Regions from separate parts of the Variovorax sp. LjRoot130 genome, predicted to be linked through region 2. Evidence: predicted binding sites of a transcription regulator. Region 2 holds the regulator's gene; each other region holds the start of a gene.
The links. Region 2 encodes LexA, which represses DNA repair genes until DNA is damaged. Its sites were predicted from a motif close to ACTGTATNNNNATACAGT; they were not measured.
Positions count from the first base shown of each region.

Region 1 (5,443 bases), 3.2 Mb from region 2:
GCTGGCCCGGATGGGCGTCTTCCAGCTGCACCGTCGCATGGTGCTGCCGCGCGATCTCCCGCACGATCGGCAGGCCCAGCCCCGAGCCGTCGGCCTCGTTGCCGAGCACGCGGTAGAAGGGCTCGAACACCAGTTCGCGTTCGTGCTCGGCGATGCCGGGGCCGTTGTCCTCGATCTGCAGCACGATGATGCGGCCGAAGGGATCGCCCAGCACGCGGGCCGTGATCACGCCCGGCCGCTCGGGCGCCGAGGGCGTGTAGTTGATGGCGTTGTCGACCAGGTTGCGCACCAGCTCCTTGAGCAGCGTCGGGTTGCCCTCGAGCACGACGCCCGGCGCGCCCGCCTCGGCGCCGTCGTAGCCCAGGTCGATGCGCTTCTCGATCGCACGCGGCACCGCTTCGCGCACCACCTCGATGGCGAGGCGCGCCAGGTCGCAAGGCTGGCGCGCGATGCTGGCGCCGCTGCCCTCCGCGCGCGCCAGCGACAGCAGCTGGTTCACCGTGTGCGTGGCGCGCATGCTCGCGCGGCCGATCTGCTTGAGCGACTGCTTGAGCTCGTTCGCATTGGCGCCCTCGCGCTGCGCCAGGTCGGCCTGCATGCGCAGCCCTGCGAGCGGCGTCTTGAGCTGGTGCGCCGCGTCGGCCAGGAAGCGCTTCTGCGTGCCGATGGAATCGTTGAGCTTGCTCAGCAGGTCGTTGACCGACAGCACCAGCGGCACCACCTCGAGCGGCACCGAGGATTCGTCGAGCGGGCTCAGGTCGCCGGGCCGGCGCTCGCGGATGCGCGCCTCCACCACCGACAGCGGCTTGATGCCGCGCACCAGCGCGAGCCAGATCAGCAGCACCGCGAGCGGCAGGATCGCGAACTGGGGAAGCAGCACGCCGCTGATGATCTCGGCGGCGAGCACCGACTGCTTCTCGCGCGTCTCGGCCATCTGCAGCAGCACCGGGGGTTCGTCGGCCGTGGCGCCCGCCACCCAGAGCGAGGCCACACGCACCGGCTTGCCGTGCATCTCGCCGTCGCGCAGGTACACGGTGCCCGTCACCGGCGGCTCGTCGGTATGGGGAAATGGGACGTCGCGCTCGCCGCTCAGCAGCTCGCCATGCCCGTCCAGCACCTGGTAGTACACGCGGTCGGCGTCGTCGCCGCGCAGGATCTCGCGCGCCGCCTGCGGCAGCACGAACTGCGCCGCGCCCTGCTGCAGGTTCACCAGCTTCGCCAGCGTGCGGAGGTTGTGTTGCAGTTCGCGGTCGAAGGGCGCGTTGGCGATGCCCTGCGCGACCAGCCAGGTGACGCCGATGCTGACCGGCACCAGCAGCAGCAGCGGCGTGAGCATCCAATCGAGGATCTCGCCGAAAAGGGAGCGCTGTGCGCGCTGGAAGAGCTTCACCGAAGGCTCAGGGGAATCACGGGATCTTCTCGAGGCAGTAGCCAAGGCCGCGCACGGTGGCAATGTGGATCGGGCCCTTTTCGATCTTCTTGCGCAGCCGATGGATGTAGACCTCGATCGCGTTGAGGCTCACTTCCTCGCCCCATTCGCACAGCCGCTCGACCAGCTGGTCCTTGCTCACCAGCCGGCCGGCGCGCTGCAGCAGCACCTCGAGCAGGCCGAGTTCGCGCGCCGAGAGCTCGATCATCTTGCCATCGATGGTCGCCACGCGGCCGGCCTGGTCGTAGACCAGCGGGCCGTGCTTGATCGCATTGCTGGTGGCGCCCATGCCGCGCCGCGTGAGCGCGCGCACGCGCGCCTCGAGTTCCTGCAGCGAGAAGGGCTTGGCCATGTAGTCGTCGGCGCCGTAGTCCAGGCCCTTGACGCGTTCCTCGACGCTGTCGGCCGCCGTCAGCACCAGCACCGGCAGCTGCGAGCCGCGGGCGCGCAGCCGCTTCAAGATTTCGAGGCCGTGCATGTTGGGCAGGCCGAGGTCGAGGATCAGCAGATCGAATTCGCTGTTGGTCATCAGCGCGGCATCGGCCTGCGAACCGGTCGCCACATGGTCGACGGCCGAGCCCGAGGTGCGCAGACTGCGCAGCAGGGCATCCGCCAGCACCTGGTCGTCTTCCGCAATCAGTATTCGCATGGCGTGTCTCCAGACGCTGGGATTCTAGGCCGCGGCATAGGCTTCGAGACCGATGGTTACCACGGTGGCGATCTCGTCGCCGACGCTGGCGCGGAACTCTTTTTCTGCCTGCGCCACGGCATGGCGGAAGGCTTCCAGCCAGGCGAGGCCGTCGGCCGTGAACAGCACCCGCCGCGCGCGCGCATCGAGCGGGTCGGGGCCGCGCGTCACCAGGCCCCAGGCCTCGCACTGGTCGACCAGCGTGCCCATGGCCTGCTTGGTCATGCCGGCGCGCTCGGCGAGTTCGGTCAGGCGCGAGCCTTCGCGCGACAGATGGCGCGTGATGTGGATGTGCGCCGCGCTCACCTGCGCGCGCGCCGCGAGGTTCGACAGCGCCAGCGGCACGTCGGCATCGTGCGCCATCAGCGCCAGCACGCGCTCGTCGAAGCGGCGCATGGCATGGCCCAGCAGGCGGCCCAGGTGGGTTTGGCGCCAAGCGTCGGGGTCGATCGGAAATGCAGGGTCCGTCACGGCTCATCGATAGTAAAGCAAACTGACCAAAAAATGGGTTCACTCGAATCCATCAACCCCTACACTACTGTTCAAGCATCCAGCCTGTGATTAAAAGCAGATTGAATGAACCCAACACAACCCGTTGATATTCAAGGAGATTTCCACATGGACGCACTCGTCAAAGGCACCAGCATCTCGGTCGCAGGCAGCGAAAAGGCCAAGGCCCTGCAGGCCGCGCTCGCCCAGATCGAAAAGCAGTTCGGCAAGGGCACGATCATGCGGCTGGGCGAGGGCGAGGCGCTGGAAGACATCCAGGTGGTTTCCACCGGCTCGCTCGGCCTCGACATCGCGCTCGGCGTCGGCGGCCTGCCACGCGGCCGCGTGATCGAGATCTACGGTCCGGAATCCTCGGGCAAGACCACGCTCACGCTGCAGGTCATCGCCGAGATGCAGCGCCAGGCCGGCACCTGCGCCTTCGTCGATGCCGAGCACGCGCTCGACGTGCAGTACGCGCAGAAGCTCGGCGTGAACCTGTCGGACCTGCTGATCAGCCAGCCCGACACCGGCGAGCAGGCGCTGGAAATCGTCGATTCGCTGGTGCGCTCCGGCGCGGTCGACCTGATCGTGATCGACTCGGTCGCCGCGCTCACGCCCAAGGCCGAAATCGAAGGCGAAATGGGCGACTCGCTGCCCGGCCTGCAGGCCCGCCTGATGAGCCAGGCGCTGCGCAAGCTCACCGCCACCATCAAGAAGACCAACTGCATGGTCATCTTCATCAACCAGATCCGCATGAAGATCGGCGTGATGTTCGGCTCGCCCGAAACCACCACCGGCGGCAATGCGCTGAAGTTCTACGCCTCGGTGCGCCTGGACATTCGCCGCATCGGCACCATCAAGAAGGGCGACGAGGCGATCGGCAACGAGACCAAGGTCAAGGTGGTGAAGAACAAGGTTTCGCCGCCCTTCAAGACGGCCGAGTTCGACATCCTGTTCGGCGAAGGCATCAGCCGCGAGGGCGAAATCATCGACATGGGCGTGAACGCCAAGATCGTCGACAAGTCGGGCGCCTGGTACGCCTACAACGGCGAGAAGATCGGGCAGGGCCGCGACAACGCGCGCGAGTTCCTGCGCGAGAACCCGGCGCTCTCGCGCGAGATCGAGAACAAGGTGCGCGAATCGCTGGGCATTCCGCTTCTGGCCGAAGCGGCAGACGTCACGCCCGCCGAGAAGTAAGCCTCGTGCAATGGCTTTCAGCGCTCCTTCTCTCAAAGGCCGCGCCCTGCGTCTCCTGAGCCAGCGCGAGCATTCGCGCAGCGAGCTCGAGCGCAAGCTGGCCAGGTACGAAGAAGAGCCCGGCACGCTGGCGCGCGCGCTCGACGAGCTGGCCGCCAAAGACTTCATCAGCGAGGCGAGGGTGGTGCAGTCGGTGCTGCACCAGCGCGCGGCACGGCACGGCGCCGCGCGCGTGCGCCAGGAGCTGCTGCACAAGGGCGTTGCGCCCGAAGCGGTGGCCGAAGCGCTCGCAAGCCTCTCGGGCAGCGAGTTCGACCGTGCGCTCGAAGTGTGGCGGCAGCGCTTCGGCACGCTGCCGCATGACGCGGCGGAGCGCGCGAAGCAGACGCGCTTTTTGCTGGCGCGTGGATTTGCCGGCGCCGTCGTGGCAAAGGTCTTGCGGTACGACCCTAACGAGTGAGGGTCAGCCGCGAAATGCAGCTGCGCGGGCTTACAGCCCCAGCATCAGCTTGAGGTTCTGCACCGCGGCGCCGCTGGCGCCCTTGCCCAGGTTGTCCAGCCGCGCGATGACGACGGCATGGCGGTGGTCCTCGTTCGGGAACACGCGGATCTCGAGCTCGTTGGTGTCGTTGAGCGCGAGGGCGTCGATCTTGCCGTCCTCGGTGGGCGGCAGCACCTTCACGAACTTTTCGGGCGTGTTGCTCTTCGCGTAGTGCGCGGCCAGCGCCTCCTGCAGGTCGCCCGCCTTGGGCCGGCCGGGCAGCTCGTCCAGGTGCAGCGGCAGCTGCACCAGCATGCCTTGCTTGAAATTGCCGACCGAGGGGATGAACACCGGCCGGCGCGTGAGGCCGGTGTACTTCATGATCTCGGGGATGTGCTTGTGCTTGAGGCCCAGCGCGTAGGTCTCGAACAGCGGTGCCTTTCCGCCCTCGTAGGCCTCGATCATGGTGCGGCCGCCGCCCGAGTAGCCGCTGACGGAGGGCAGGGCGATCGCATGGTCGGCCGGCAGCAGGCCGGCATCGATCAGCGGGCGGACGATGGCGATCGCGCCGGTCGCGTAGCAGCCGGGGTTGGCCACGCGCTCGGCCTTGGCCACGGCCTCCTTCTGGCCGGCCACCAGTTCGGGGAAGCCGAACACCCAGCCTGCGGCGGTGCGGTGCGCGGTCGAGGCGTCGATGATCTTGGGGCGGCGGCCCTGGCCTTCGAGCTGGTCGATGAGCGCCACCGACTCGCGCGCGGCATCGTCGTGCAGGCAGAGCACCACCAGGTCGACGCCGGCCATCAGCTCGCGCTTGGCGGCCACGTCCTTTCGCAGCTCCGGCGCGATGCTCACGAGTTCGATCTGCGGCATCTTCTGGAGCCGCTCGCGGATCTGGAGGCCGGTGGTGCCGGCTTCGCCGTCGATGAAGACCTTGGGCATGGTGGAAGCCTCGGATTGCCTGGGAAGTCGCGTAAGAAGAAATTACGTATTGGCCGCAGCCACGGCGGGCCGTTGGTGCGGCGCACCATGATACAGTCGCCTGCTGTCCGCCGCCCGATTCCCCAATCGCCGTGGCCCGCGGACAACAGCCAAATTCTCCCGTTCTCAACCTCGTTCCGAGAGACACCCTCATGAAGATTCACGAGTATCAAGGCAAGGA
Region 1 covers NZ_CAXURM020000001.1:5,750,760-5,756,202, reverse strand. Annotated here, with positions in the region: gene ACSQ86_RS28485 (sensor histidine kinase N-terminal domain-containing protein) at 1-1,390, opposite strand, end outside; gene ACSQ86_RS28480 (response regulator) at 1,407-2,078, opposite strand; gene ACSQ86_RS28475 (MarR family winged helix-turn-helix transcriptional regulator) at 2,103-2,588, opposite strand; gene recA (recombinase RecA) at 2,736-3,803, shown strand; gene recX (recombination regulator RecX) at 3,814-4,263, shown strand; gene argC (N-acetyl-gamma-glutamyl-phosphate reductase) at 4,294-5,223, opposite strand; gene sucC (ADP-forming succinate--CoA ligase subunit beta) at 5,415-5,443, shown strand, end outside.
Region 1: a site for LexA is predicted at 2,655-2,672, ahead of recA (recombinase RecA). Genes of this name have one in related genera too.

Region 2 (5,443 bases):
TCGACCTGGACCTCGCCGAATTCGACAAGACGGCCTTCGAAACCATGCGAGCGCCGATCGAAACGCCGAAGCCGCCGCCCGCACCGTCCAGCGATCCCCACGTGATCGATTTCGAGCTCTTCGATCCGGCCACCGAGGCGGAGATAGCTCCCAAGCCGGTCAAGCGCTGAACGCCGGGGCGCGGCGTTGCGCCCGGTCGACGGCCAGGCTGAGCGCCAGCGCGCAGAGCACCATCGCCAGGCCCGCCCAGCTCATCCAGGCGATCGCGTCATGGGCCAGCAGCCAGCCTCCGGCTGCGGCACCCACCGCTTGCCCCACGTAGATGCCGGAACTGTTGAGCGCCACCGAGCCCGGCGCGAGCGCGGGCGCCATCGAGACCAGGCGTGCCTGCTGAGCCGAGTTGGTGGCGAAGCAGCCGAAGCCCCAGGGCACGATGATCAGCGCCAGCCCCGCGAGCGTCACGCCCAGAGGCCACAGAAGAAGGCTCAGCGCGATCAGCGAGGTCGTGAGCAGCACCATCTGCGAGGCGCCCATGCGGTCGATGTACCGGCTCACGAGCATGTTGCCGAGCAGGCCGCAGACGCCGAACCAGCCCCACATCAGGCCCAGTGCCGTGGCGTCCGCGCCCAGCACTTGCTTGAGGACGGGTGCGAAATAGCTGAACAGAACGAACTGGCCCGCGCCTTGCAGCGCGGTGACGGAGACGACGCCCATCAGCAGCGGACTCTTGAGCACCTGGGCCCAGGCCGCGCGCGACAGCGCGGCCGGCCGGATGCCCGATGGGAGCTTGCGCCAGATCCAGGCTGCGCTGAGGATCGACAGGAGCGCGATCGTCGCGAACGCGGTGCGCCAGCCGAAATGACCGCCGATCAGCGTGCCGAGCGGAAGGCCCAGCACCGAGGCCATGGACCATCCCAGAAAAACGAAGGTGACGGCGCGGCCCCGCTGCTCGGGCGGCACCAGCAGACCCACGCAGGCGGCCGCCTGCGGCGTGAAGATCGCGGGCGCGACGACCGTCAGCATGCGCACCACCAGCAGCCCGCCGAAGTTCGGCATCAGCGTCGCGAGAAGATGCCCTGCCGCATACCACAGCATGGTGCAGGCGAGCAGCACCCGGCGGTCCCAGCCCGCGACCACGGCCGCCAGCAAGGGAGCGCCGAGGCACATCACGACGGCCGCCGCGGTGATCAACTGGCCGGCGGTAGCCGCGCTGACTTGCAGCGAGGTGCTGAGTTCGTTGAGCGTGCCGGGCACCACCATCACGCCCGTCCCGATCACGAAGTTGCCCGCCAGCAGGGCCCACAAAGCTGCCGGCAGCGCAGGCTGTTTCAACGGCGGACCTGCAGTGCGCCCGGATTCACGATGTTGGTGGGGTTGCCCTTGATGAAGCTGACGACGTTGTCGAAGGCCTGGCCGAAGTACATCTCGTAGCTGTCCTGCTCGACGTAGCCGATGTGCGGGGTGCAGATGCAGTTCTCCAGGCGCAGCAGCGCATGGCCTTGCAGCGGCGGCTCGCTCTCGAACACGTCGACGGCCGCCAGCCCGGGCCGGCCGCGGTTGAGGGCTGCGAGCAGCGCGTCCTGTTCGACCAGCTCGGCGCGCGAGGTGTTGACGAACAGTGCGGTGGGCTTCATGCGCGACAGATCCTCGAGGGTGACCAGGCCCCGTGTTTCCTCCGCCAGCCGCAGATGGATCGACAGCACGTCGGCCACGCTGAAAAAGATGTCCCGGTTCGGTGCCACCTGAAAGCCGTCGGACCGTGCCCTGGCGCAGCTCTCCTCGCGGCCCCAGATCACCACCTGCATGCCGAAGGCCTGCCCATAGCGTGCGACCAGCTGGCCGATGCGCCCATAGCCCCAGATGCAAAGCGTCTTGCCCTTGAGCACCGAGCCGAGCCCGAAATTGGGAGGCATCGAAGCCGACTTGAGGCCCGACTGCTGCCAGGCGCCATGCTTGAGGTTGCTGATGTACTGCGGCAAGCGGCGCATCGCCGTCATGATCAGCGCCCAGGTGAGTTCGGCCGGCGCCAGCGGCGAGCCCGTGCCTTCGGCCACCGCGATGCCTTGCTCGGTGCACGCATGCACGTCGATGTGGCTGCCGACCCGGCCGGTCTGCGAGATGAGCTTGAGCTTGGGGAGCTTCTCGATCAGCTGGCGAGAGATCTGTGTGCGTTCACGGATCAGCACGATCACGTCGGCATCCTTGAGCCGCACCGAGAGCTGCCCGATGCCTTTGACCGTGTTGGTGTAGACCTTGGCCGCGTACGCGTCGAGCTTGGAAGCGCAGCGCAGCTTGCGCACCGCGTCCTGGTAGTCGTCGAGGATCACAATGTTCATGGCATGCCATTGTGCCTCGCACCATCCGCGTACTCCGTGCCCTGCGTTCCACAGGCGCACGCTGCCCGGGGATAACCCAGGCTCGGTACGGCTTCAATTGCCGATCGGCATCGCCTCGCTCAATGCAGGCGGCTGGCGCGCGGCACGGTGTCCGCCGCTTCCAGGGCGGCCAGCCGATCGAGTTCGGCGCAGACGTCCGCCATGCGGCCCGAGATCACGACGCGGCCCGCGTTCTGGCCGGGGCGCTGCGCATCGACCGTGCGCACCACGCGCAGGGGACGCGTCGGCGCGGGTGCAGAGGCACAGCTGGGCCGAATGCCGACATAGCGAAGGCCGGACGAACGCCTGCGGCGCGAAGGCATCCAGCGATCGGCCAGCGATTGCAGCGGCATGAACAGATCAGCAAGGCTGAGAAGAGCGATTCCCATGTGAACTCCAGAAAAGTCAGAGGTTGAACACAGGCAGGATTGCTTTCATCGGCTGCTACAGGGTGATGGCCCTCGGCCATACGCCCGCCACCTGTCGCGGCCGGGGTTTGGACCCCCTACATGAGCATCGTGTTGCGGATCAGGCCTACGGCCAAGCCTTCGATCTCGAAAGGCTCGCCGGGCTGAACGACGATGGTGGGGTAGTCGGGGTTTTCGGCATGCAGCTCGATGACCTGCTTGTTGCGCTTGAGGCGCTTGACCGTGACTTCGTCGCCCAGCCGGGCCACCACGATCTGGCCGTTGCGGGCTTCCTTGGTGGCTTGCACCGCCAGCAGGTCGCCATCCATGATGCCGGCGTCGCGCATGGACATGCCACGCACCTTGAGCAGATAGTCGGGCTGGCGCTGGAACAGGGTGTTCTCGACGTAGTAGGTCTGGTCGACGTGCTCCTGCGCGAGGATGGGCGAGCCTGCAGCCACACGGCCGATCAGCGGCAGCGCGAGCTGGGCCATGCCGGGCAGCGACAGGGAGAATTGGTTGTTGCGCGATTCGTTCAGCGAGCGCAGTGCGTCGCCCTTGAGGCGGATGCCGCGCGAGGTGCCGCTCACGAGTTCGATCACGCCTTTGCGTGCCAGGGCCTGCAAATGTTCTTCGGCCGCATTGGCCGACTTGAAGCCCAGTTCGGCGGCGATCTCGGCACGCGTGGGCGGGGCGCCGGTGCGCGCGATGGCGCTCTGGATCAAGTCCAGAATCTGCTGCTGGCGGGCGGTAAGCTTGACGGCGAACTGCATTGATGACTCCTTGCGGCACTGGCTGAATATCCAGTACCTGTATTTTTAACCAGTTTCCGGAAGTTTGGCAAGACATGGTCGATACCCTTCGAGAAGGCAAGCGCCGCGTGATCGTTCTGGGCACCGGCGGCACCATCGCCGGCCGCGCTACGGCGGCCGGCGACAACATCGGCTACACGGCCGGGCAAGTAGGCGTGACGGAACTGCTGGGCGGCATCGAGGCGCCCGAAGGCATCGCACTCGCGGCCGAGCAAGTGGCGCAGATTGACAGCAAGGACATGAGCTTTGCGATCTGGCGTACGCTGGCCGAGCGCTGCGCCCATTGGCTCGCCGAGCCCGACGTAGCGGGCCTCGTGATCACCCATGGCACCGACACGCTGGAGGAAACAGCCTTCTTCCTGCAGTCGGTGCTGGCTCCGTCGAAGCCGGTGGTTCTGACCTGCGCGATGCGGCCCGCGACCGCGCTGTCGCCAGACGGCCCGCAGAACGTGCGCGATGCGATCGCGGTCGCGTCCAGCCCCGGCGCGCTGGGCGTGGTGGCCGTCTGCGCGGGCACGGTGCACAGCGCCTTCGATGTCCAGAAGGTCCACACCTACCGGCTCGACGCCTTCGACTCCGGCGATGCGGGACCGGTGGCCTATGTGGAGGAGGGCGCGGTGCGCGGCCTCCGAAGCTGGCCGGTATCGTCGCAACAAGATGCGCGCGAGCTCTTCGAACAGATGACGAATGCCGCCCGCTGGCCCCATGTGGAAATCGTGATGAGTCATGCGGAGGCGCGCGGCAGCCTGATCGACACACTGATTCGCGAGCGCCAGTCCGGCGCCGCCGAGCCGGTAGAGGGCCTGGTGCTCGCGGCCACCGGCAACGGCACCTTGCACCGTGCGCTGGAAGAAGCCGCGCTGCGGGCGCAGGCTGCCGGCATCGCGGTCGTGCGCGCCACGCGATGCACGCAGGGCCGCATCCTGCCGGCGCCGAATGCACTCTTGCGTGACGCGGGCGCACTGACTCCCGTCAAGGCGCGCATCGCGCTGGTGCTGGAGCTGATGGCAGATCAGCCGGCCGCCGATTGAGGCCATGTTCAGCGCTCTGCAATCGCACTCGTGGGCCTATCCGGCGCTGGAGGCGGTGCACATCATCGGTATCGCACTCCTGCTCGGCAATCTCGTGGCGCTCGAGCTGCGGGTGTTCGGACGTGCGGCTGCCTTGCCGGTGCAGGCGATGGCCAGGCTGTCGCTGTCGATCGCGCTCTGCGGCTTCACGCTGGCGGCGGCCAGCGGCTCGCTGATGTTCGCGACCCAGCCGGCCGAACTGCTCGCCAACCGGGCCTTCGTGATCAAGATGGGATTGTTGCTGGCCGCCGGATGCAACGCGGGCTGGTTCCACGCGCGAAGGTCCTTGCGCAAACTCGACGCGCTGGCGCGGGTACAGATGTTGTTGGCCACTGCGATCTGGCTGGCCGTCGTGTTCTGCGGCCGCTGGATCGCGTACTGAAGAGAAGAAGGAGTTTTTCCGATGAAACGTCGCAGCATCGTCATCGCCGCCGCATCCCTTCCCGTCGCGGCGCCGTTCGCCTGGGCGCACCACGGCTGGAGCAGCTTCGACCAGGAGCGTCCGCTCTACCTGGAAGGAAAGGTCGTGCGCGCGCGTTGGCAGAACCCGCATGCCGAGCTGGTGATCGAGGTTCCGCCGGGTCTCAAGGTGCCGGCAGACCTCGCAACGCGACAGCCGCCCGCGCAGAGCGCGCCGGTCGATGGCCCCGGACTTCTTGCCAAGGCGACCGCGCCGCGCCGCGCCGATCGCCAGTGGACGCTCGAACTCGCGCCGCTGACGCGAATGGAGGCCTGGAAGGTTTCGGAGATCAAGTCCGGCGCGACCATCTCGGCAGTGG
Region 2 covers NZ_CAXURM020000001.1:2,540,158-2,545,600, forward strand. Annotated here, with positions in the region: gene ACSQ86_RS12700 (type IV pilus assembly protein FimV) at 1-170, shown strand, start outside; gene ACSQ86_RS12705 (MFS transporter) at 160-1,332, opposite strand; gene ACSQ86_RS12710 (D-2-hydroxyacid dehydrogenase family protein) at 1,329-2,336, opposite strand; gene ACSQ86_RS12715 (hypothetical protein) at 2,456-2,764, opposite strand; gene lexA (transcriptional repressor LexA) at 2,881-3,555, opposite strand; gene ACSQ86_RS12725 (asparaginase) at 3,630-4,625, shown strand; gene ACSQ86_RS12730 (hypothetical protein) at 4,630-5,046, shown strand; gene ACSQ86_RS12735 (DUF6152 family protein) at 5,068-5,443, shown strand, end outside.

Region 3 (5,443 bases), 460 kb from region 2:
CCGGGGAACATCTCGATCAGGTCGCTCAGGTAGCGCGAGCCGGCAGCGATGTTGATGCGCGGGTCGAACAGCTTCTTCTCGAGCGAGCCGCGCTTGTCGGCCTGCACGCCGTAGCGCTGCGCGGTGGCCGGCATCAATTGCATGAGGCCGAGCGCGCCCTTGGGCGACACGGCCTGCGCATCGAAGCCCGACTCGGTGGCGATCAAGGCCTGCAGCAGTTCGTAGTCGATCGCATGGCGCCTGGCGGCTTCGCGCAACGCTCCCTGCGCGGGCTTGTAGCTGGGCGAGGCCTCGAACAGCGCGAGCAGGGTCTGCGAGGCGCGCGGCACCTTGCCGTCGATCCTGCCGGTGCGTCCGCGCAAAAGCGGACCGATGCCGTCCGCCGTGTCGAAGCTCTGTCCGCCGCGGAAGAACAGCTGGTAGCGCTCGTCGAGCTTTTCGGGCGCGAAATGCGCGACGCCCCGCTCGTCGACGTAGCCAAAGATGTCGGCCGCGTGCGCGAGCGGCTGCGTCATCGACAGCAGCAGGGCCAGCAGCAATGGGAGGAAACGGCCAAGGGTGCGCATGGGGGTCAGAGACGCATTTTCGGCGCGAACGCCTACTGCGTCACGCGCTCAAACATCGACCTCGACATCGTCGGCCCGCAGCTCCATCAACTCGCGTCGCGCCGCGGCCTCGCCCTTGCCCATCAGCTTGGTGATCTCGCCCTGCGTGCCCGAGACGTCGAAGCGGCCCAGGCGCACCTGCAGCAGTCGCCGCGTGTCGGGGTTGAGGGTCGTCTCCCACAGCTGCTCGGCGCTCATTTCGCCCAGGCCCTTGAAGCGGCTGATGCTCCAGGCGCCTTCGCGCACGCCGTCCTTGCGCAGCTTGTCGAGGATGGCGACCAGTTCGCCCTCGTCGAGCGCGTAGACCTTCGAGGCCGGCTTCTTGCCGCGCGCCGGCGCGTCGACGCGGAAGAGCGGCGGCTTGGCGACATACACGTGACCGGTTTCGATCAGTTTCGGGAAATGGCGGAAGAACAGCGTCAGGAGCAGCACCTGGATGTGCGAGCCGTCGACGTCGGCATCGCTCAGGATGCAGACCTTGCCGTAGCGCAGGCCCGACATGTCGGGCGTGTCCTCGGGGCCGTGCGGATCGATGCCGATCGCGACCGAGATGTCATGGATTTCGGTGTTGGCGAAGAGGCGGTCGCGCTCCACTTCCCAGGTGTTGAGCACCTTGCCGCGCAGCGGCAGGATGGCCTGGCTTTCCTTGTCGCGGCCCATCTTGGCGCTGCCGCCGGCCGAATCGCCCTCGACCAGGAACACCTCGTTGTGGGCGATGTCCTTGCTCTCGCAGTCGGTCAGCTTGCCGGGCAGCACGGCCACGCCCGAACCCTTGCGCTTCTCGACCTTCTGGCCGGCCTTCTGGCGTGTCTGCGCGGCCTTGATGGCCAGCTCGGCGAGCCTCCTGCCGTAATCGACGTGCTGGTTGAGCCACAGCTCCAGCGCCGGCCGCACGAAGCTGGACACCAGCCGCACGGCGTCGCGCGAATTGAGCCGCTCCTTGATCTGGCCCTGGAACTGCGGATCGAGCACCTTGGCCGAGAGCACGTACGAGGCGCGCGCGAACACGTCCTCCGGCAGCAGCTTCACGCCCTTGGGCAGCAGCGAATGCAGTTCGATGAAGCTCTTGACCGCGTTAAACAGGCCGTCGCGCAGACCGCTCTCATGCGTGCCACCGGCGCTGGTGGGAATGAGGTTGACGTAGCTCTCACGCACCGGCTGGCCTTCCTCGGTGAAGGCGACGCACCACTCGGCGCCCTCGCCCTCGGCGAAGTTGTCGGCGTTCTTGTCGGCATGGCCCGCGCCTTCGAACAGCGGGATCACCGGGTCGCCGTTGAGCTCCTGCATCAGGTAGTCGCGCAGACCGCCCTTGTAGAGCCACTGCTGCGTTTCCTTGGTCTTCTCGACCACCAGCGTGACGGTGACGCCCGGCATCAGCACGGCCTTGCTGCGCAGCAGATGGGTCAGCTCGTGGATCGGAAGCTGGGGCGATTCGAAGTACTTGGCGTCCGGCCAGGCGCGCACCGTGGTGCCCTGCTTGCGGTCGCCGCCGTCGTTGGCGCGCACCACCAGCGGCTCGATCACGTCGCCGCCGGAGAACGCGAGCTGCGCTGCCTTGCCTTCGCGAAAGGACTGGACCTCGAGCCGCTTCGACAGCGCATTGGTCACCGACACGCCCACGCCGTGCAGGCCGCCCGAGAAGCTGTAGGCACCGCCCGAGCCCTTGTCGAACTTGCCGCCCGCGTGCAGCCGGGTGAACACCAGTTCGACCACCGGCGCCTTTTCTTCAGGATGCAGGCCGAAGGGGATGCCGCGGCCATCGTCCTCGACGCTGACCGAGCCGTCCGCGTGCAGCGTGACCTTGATCTTCTTGCCGTAGCCCGCGAGCGCCTCGTCGGCGGCGTTGTCCAGCACTTCCTGGATGATGTGCAGCGGGTTGTCCGTGCGGGTGTACATGCCCGGTCGCTGCTTGACGGGCTCGAGGCCCTTGAGAACGCGGATCGAGCCTTCCGAATAGGCCGGGGGAGTCTTGCTGAGGGTCGCCATGGGGGCGGATTGTATGCGTGGCCCGGCGAAAACCCTGTATGGACATACAGAAGCCCTCTGATGCCGCCGCCGCATCAGCGCGGCCCGAAAATATCAACAATCCCCGTCGCCGCCGTGCCATGCGGCTGCTCCGGCTTTGGATACATTGCCTGGAATGAATTCCACCCTCAAGCCGCTGTCGCTCAAGCAAGTCCTGTTTTGCGGCGCCATGATCGTCACCCTCTCCATGGGCATCCGCCACGGCTTCGGCCTCTGGCTGCAGCCGATCACGCAGGAACAGGGCTGGTCGCGCCAAGGCTTCTCGCTCGCGATCGCGATCCAGAACCTGTCCTGGGGCGTCATCGGCGTCTTCGCCGGCATGCTGGCCGACAAGCTGGGCGCCTTTCGCGTGCTGGTGATGGGCGCGGTGTTCTACGCCCTGGGCCTCGCGGGCATGGCGCTCTCGCCCACGCCGCTGCTCTTCGCGCTGACGGCCGGCGTGCTGATCGGCGCCGCGCAGGCCGGCACCACCTACGCCGTGATCTACGGCGTGATCGGCCGCCAGATTCCGGTGGAGCGGCGCTCCTGGGCCATGGGGGTGGCCGCCGCGGCCGGCTCCTTCGGGCAGTTCCTCATGGTGCCGGTCGAGGGCCACCTGATCGCGGGCTTCGGCTGGCACACGGCCCTGCTGGTGCTGGCGCTCATGGTGCTCCTGATCGTGCCGCTCGCTTTCGGCCTGCGCGAGCCGCGTGTCGGCCACGCAGCCGTCGCGCACCGCGACCAGACCATCCTGCAGGCGGTGCACGAGGCGTTCAAGTACCCGAGCTTCGTGCTGCTGATGGCGGGCTATTTCGTCTGCGGCTTCCAGTTGGCGTTCGTCGGCGTGCACATGCCGAGCTACCTGCGCGACAAGGGGCTGTCGCCCGAGGTGGCGAGCTATGCGCTGGCGCTGGTCGGGCTGTTCAATGTCTTCGGCACCTACGTCGCAGGCTCGCTCGGGGCCCGGCTGGCCAAGCGCAAGCTGCTGGCCGCCATCTACTTCAGCCGTGCGGCGGCGATCGCGATCTTCCTGCTGACGCCGATCACGCCGCTCACGGTGTACGTGTTCGCGAGCGCGATGGGCTTCCTGTGGTTGTCGACCGTGCCGCTGACCAGCGGCATCGTGGCCCAGATCTTCGGCGTGGCGCACCTGTCGATGCTGGGCGGCTTCGTGTTCCTGAGCCACCAGGTCGGCTCCTTCCTCGGCGTCTGGCTCGGCGGCTATCTCTACGACAGCACCGGCAGCTACGACATCGTCTGGTACCTCGCAATCGCGCTCGGCGTGTTCGCAGCGCTGGTCAACCTGCCGGTCAAGGAAGGCGCGATCGCGCGCCCGGTTCCTCAGCCGGCCTGAGATCCTTCGCCATGCGCCCCAACACACTCCATCACCTCGTGCAAGCCGGCTGGCTGGGCGCGGCGGTGCTGGCGCTGCTGGGCGTGTTCGCGCTTTACACGCGCCCCGGCTTCCTCGTGACGCTGGTAGACCAGATCTGGGCCTGCTTCTGAGCCACGACCTCCCGCCCTCCCCCTGGATCGTGCGCTGGTCGCACCTGCTGGCGCCCGGCGCCGCCGTGCTCGACGTGGCCTGCGGTGCGGGGCGGCACATGCGCTGGTTCGCCGAGCGCGGGCATCCGGTGACGGGCGTGGACCGGTCGCCGGAAGCCATCGCTTCGGCGGCCGAGTTCGGGCAGGCTGTGCTGGCCGACATCGAGTCCGGGCCCTGGCCCCTTGGCGGCCGGGTATTCGGGGCGGTGATCGTCACCAACTACCTCTGGCGGCCGCGCCTGCCCGACATCGTCGCCGCGGTCGCGCCCGGCGGCGTGCTGCTCTACGAAACCTTCGCCGCGAGCAACGAGACCGTGGGCAAGCCCTCGCGGCCCGATTTCCTGCTGCAGCCGGGCGAACTGCTCGGCGCCTGCGCGGGCCTGCGGGTCGTGGCTTACGAGGATGGCTTCCTGGCACAGCCGGAGCGCTTCATGCAGCGGATCGCGGCCGTCCGGCCCGCCATCCACTCGCCCGGAACGCCGCCGCGCTACCCGCTCCGAGGGCCCGCCGCCAGTTAGTAGAATGTCTGCTTTTCGTCCACCGACAAAAGAGACCCCCTTGGAGCAACTGACAGGCAGCATCGTCGCGCTCGTCACGCCGATGCATGACGACGGCAGTGTCGACTATCCCGCCCTGCGCCGGCTGATCGACTGGCACATCGACGAAGGCACCGATTGCCTCGGCGTGGTCGGCACCACCGGCGAGTCGCCGACGGTCGACGTCGAGGAGCATTGCGAGATCATCCGCATCGCGGTCGAACAGGCCAAGGGCCGCGTTCCCGTGATGGCCGGCTGCGGCGCCAATTCCACCAAGGAAGCGATCGAACTCGCCAGGTTCGCCAAGGGCGTGGGCGCCGACTCGCAATTGCAGGTGGTGCCCTACTACAACAAGCCGACGCAGGAAGGCCAGTACCTGCACTTCAAGGCGATCGCCGAGGCCGTGGGCGATCTGCCCATCGTGCTCTACAACGTGCCCGGCCGCACGGTGGCCGATATGGCGCACGACACCGTGCTGCGCCTGGCGCAGGTGCCCGGCATCGTCGGCATCAAGGAAGCCACCGGCAACATCGAACGCGCGCAGTGGCTGATCCGCGATCTGCCGAAGAATTTCGCGGTCTATTCGGGCGACGATCCGACCGCCGTCGCGCTGATGCTGTGCGGCGGCCAGGGCAACATCAGCGTCACGGCCAACGTGGCGCCGCGCAAGATGCATGAGCTTTGCATGGCCGCGATCGCCGGCGACACCCGGCGCGCGATGCAGATCCAGTTCGAGCTGATGCCGCTGCATCG
Region 3 covers NZ_CAXURM020000001.1:2,075,676-2,081,118, reverse strand. Annotated here, with positions in the region: gene ACSQ86_RS10550 (lytic transglycosylase domain-containing protein) at 1-566, opposite strand, end outside; gene ACSQ86_RS10545 (DNA topoisomerase IV subunit B) at 615-2,591, opposite strand; gene ACSQ86_RS10540 (MFS transporter) at 2,746-3,963, shown strand; gene ACSQ86_RS10535 (hypothetical protein) at 3,975-4,115, shown strand; gene ACSQ86_RS10530 (class I SAM-dependent methyltransferase) at 4,145-4,672, shown strand; gene dapA (4-hydroxy-tetrahydrodipicolinate synthase) at 4,677-5,443, shown strand, end outside.
Region 3: a site for LexA is predicted at 2,625-2,642, ahead of ACSQ86_RS10545 (DNA topoisomerase IV subunit B). Genes of this name have one in related genera too.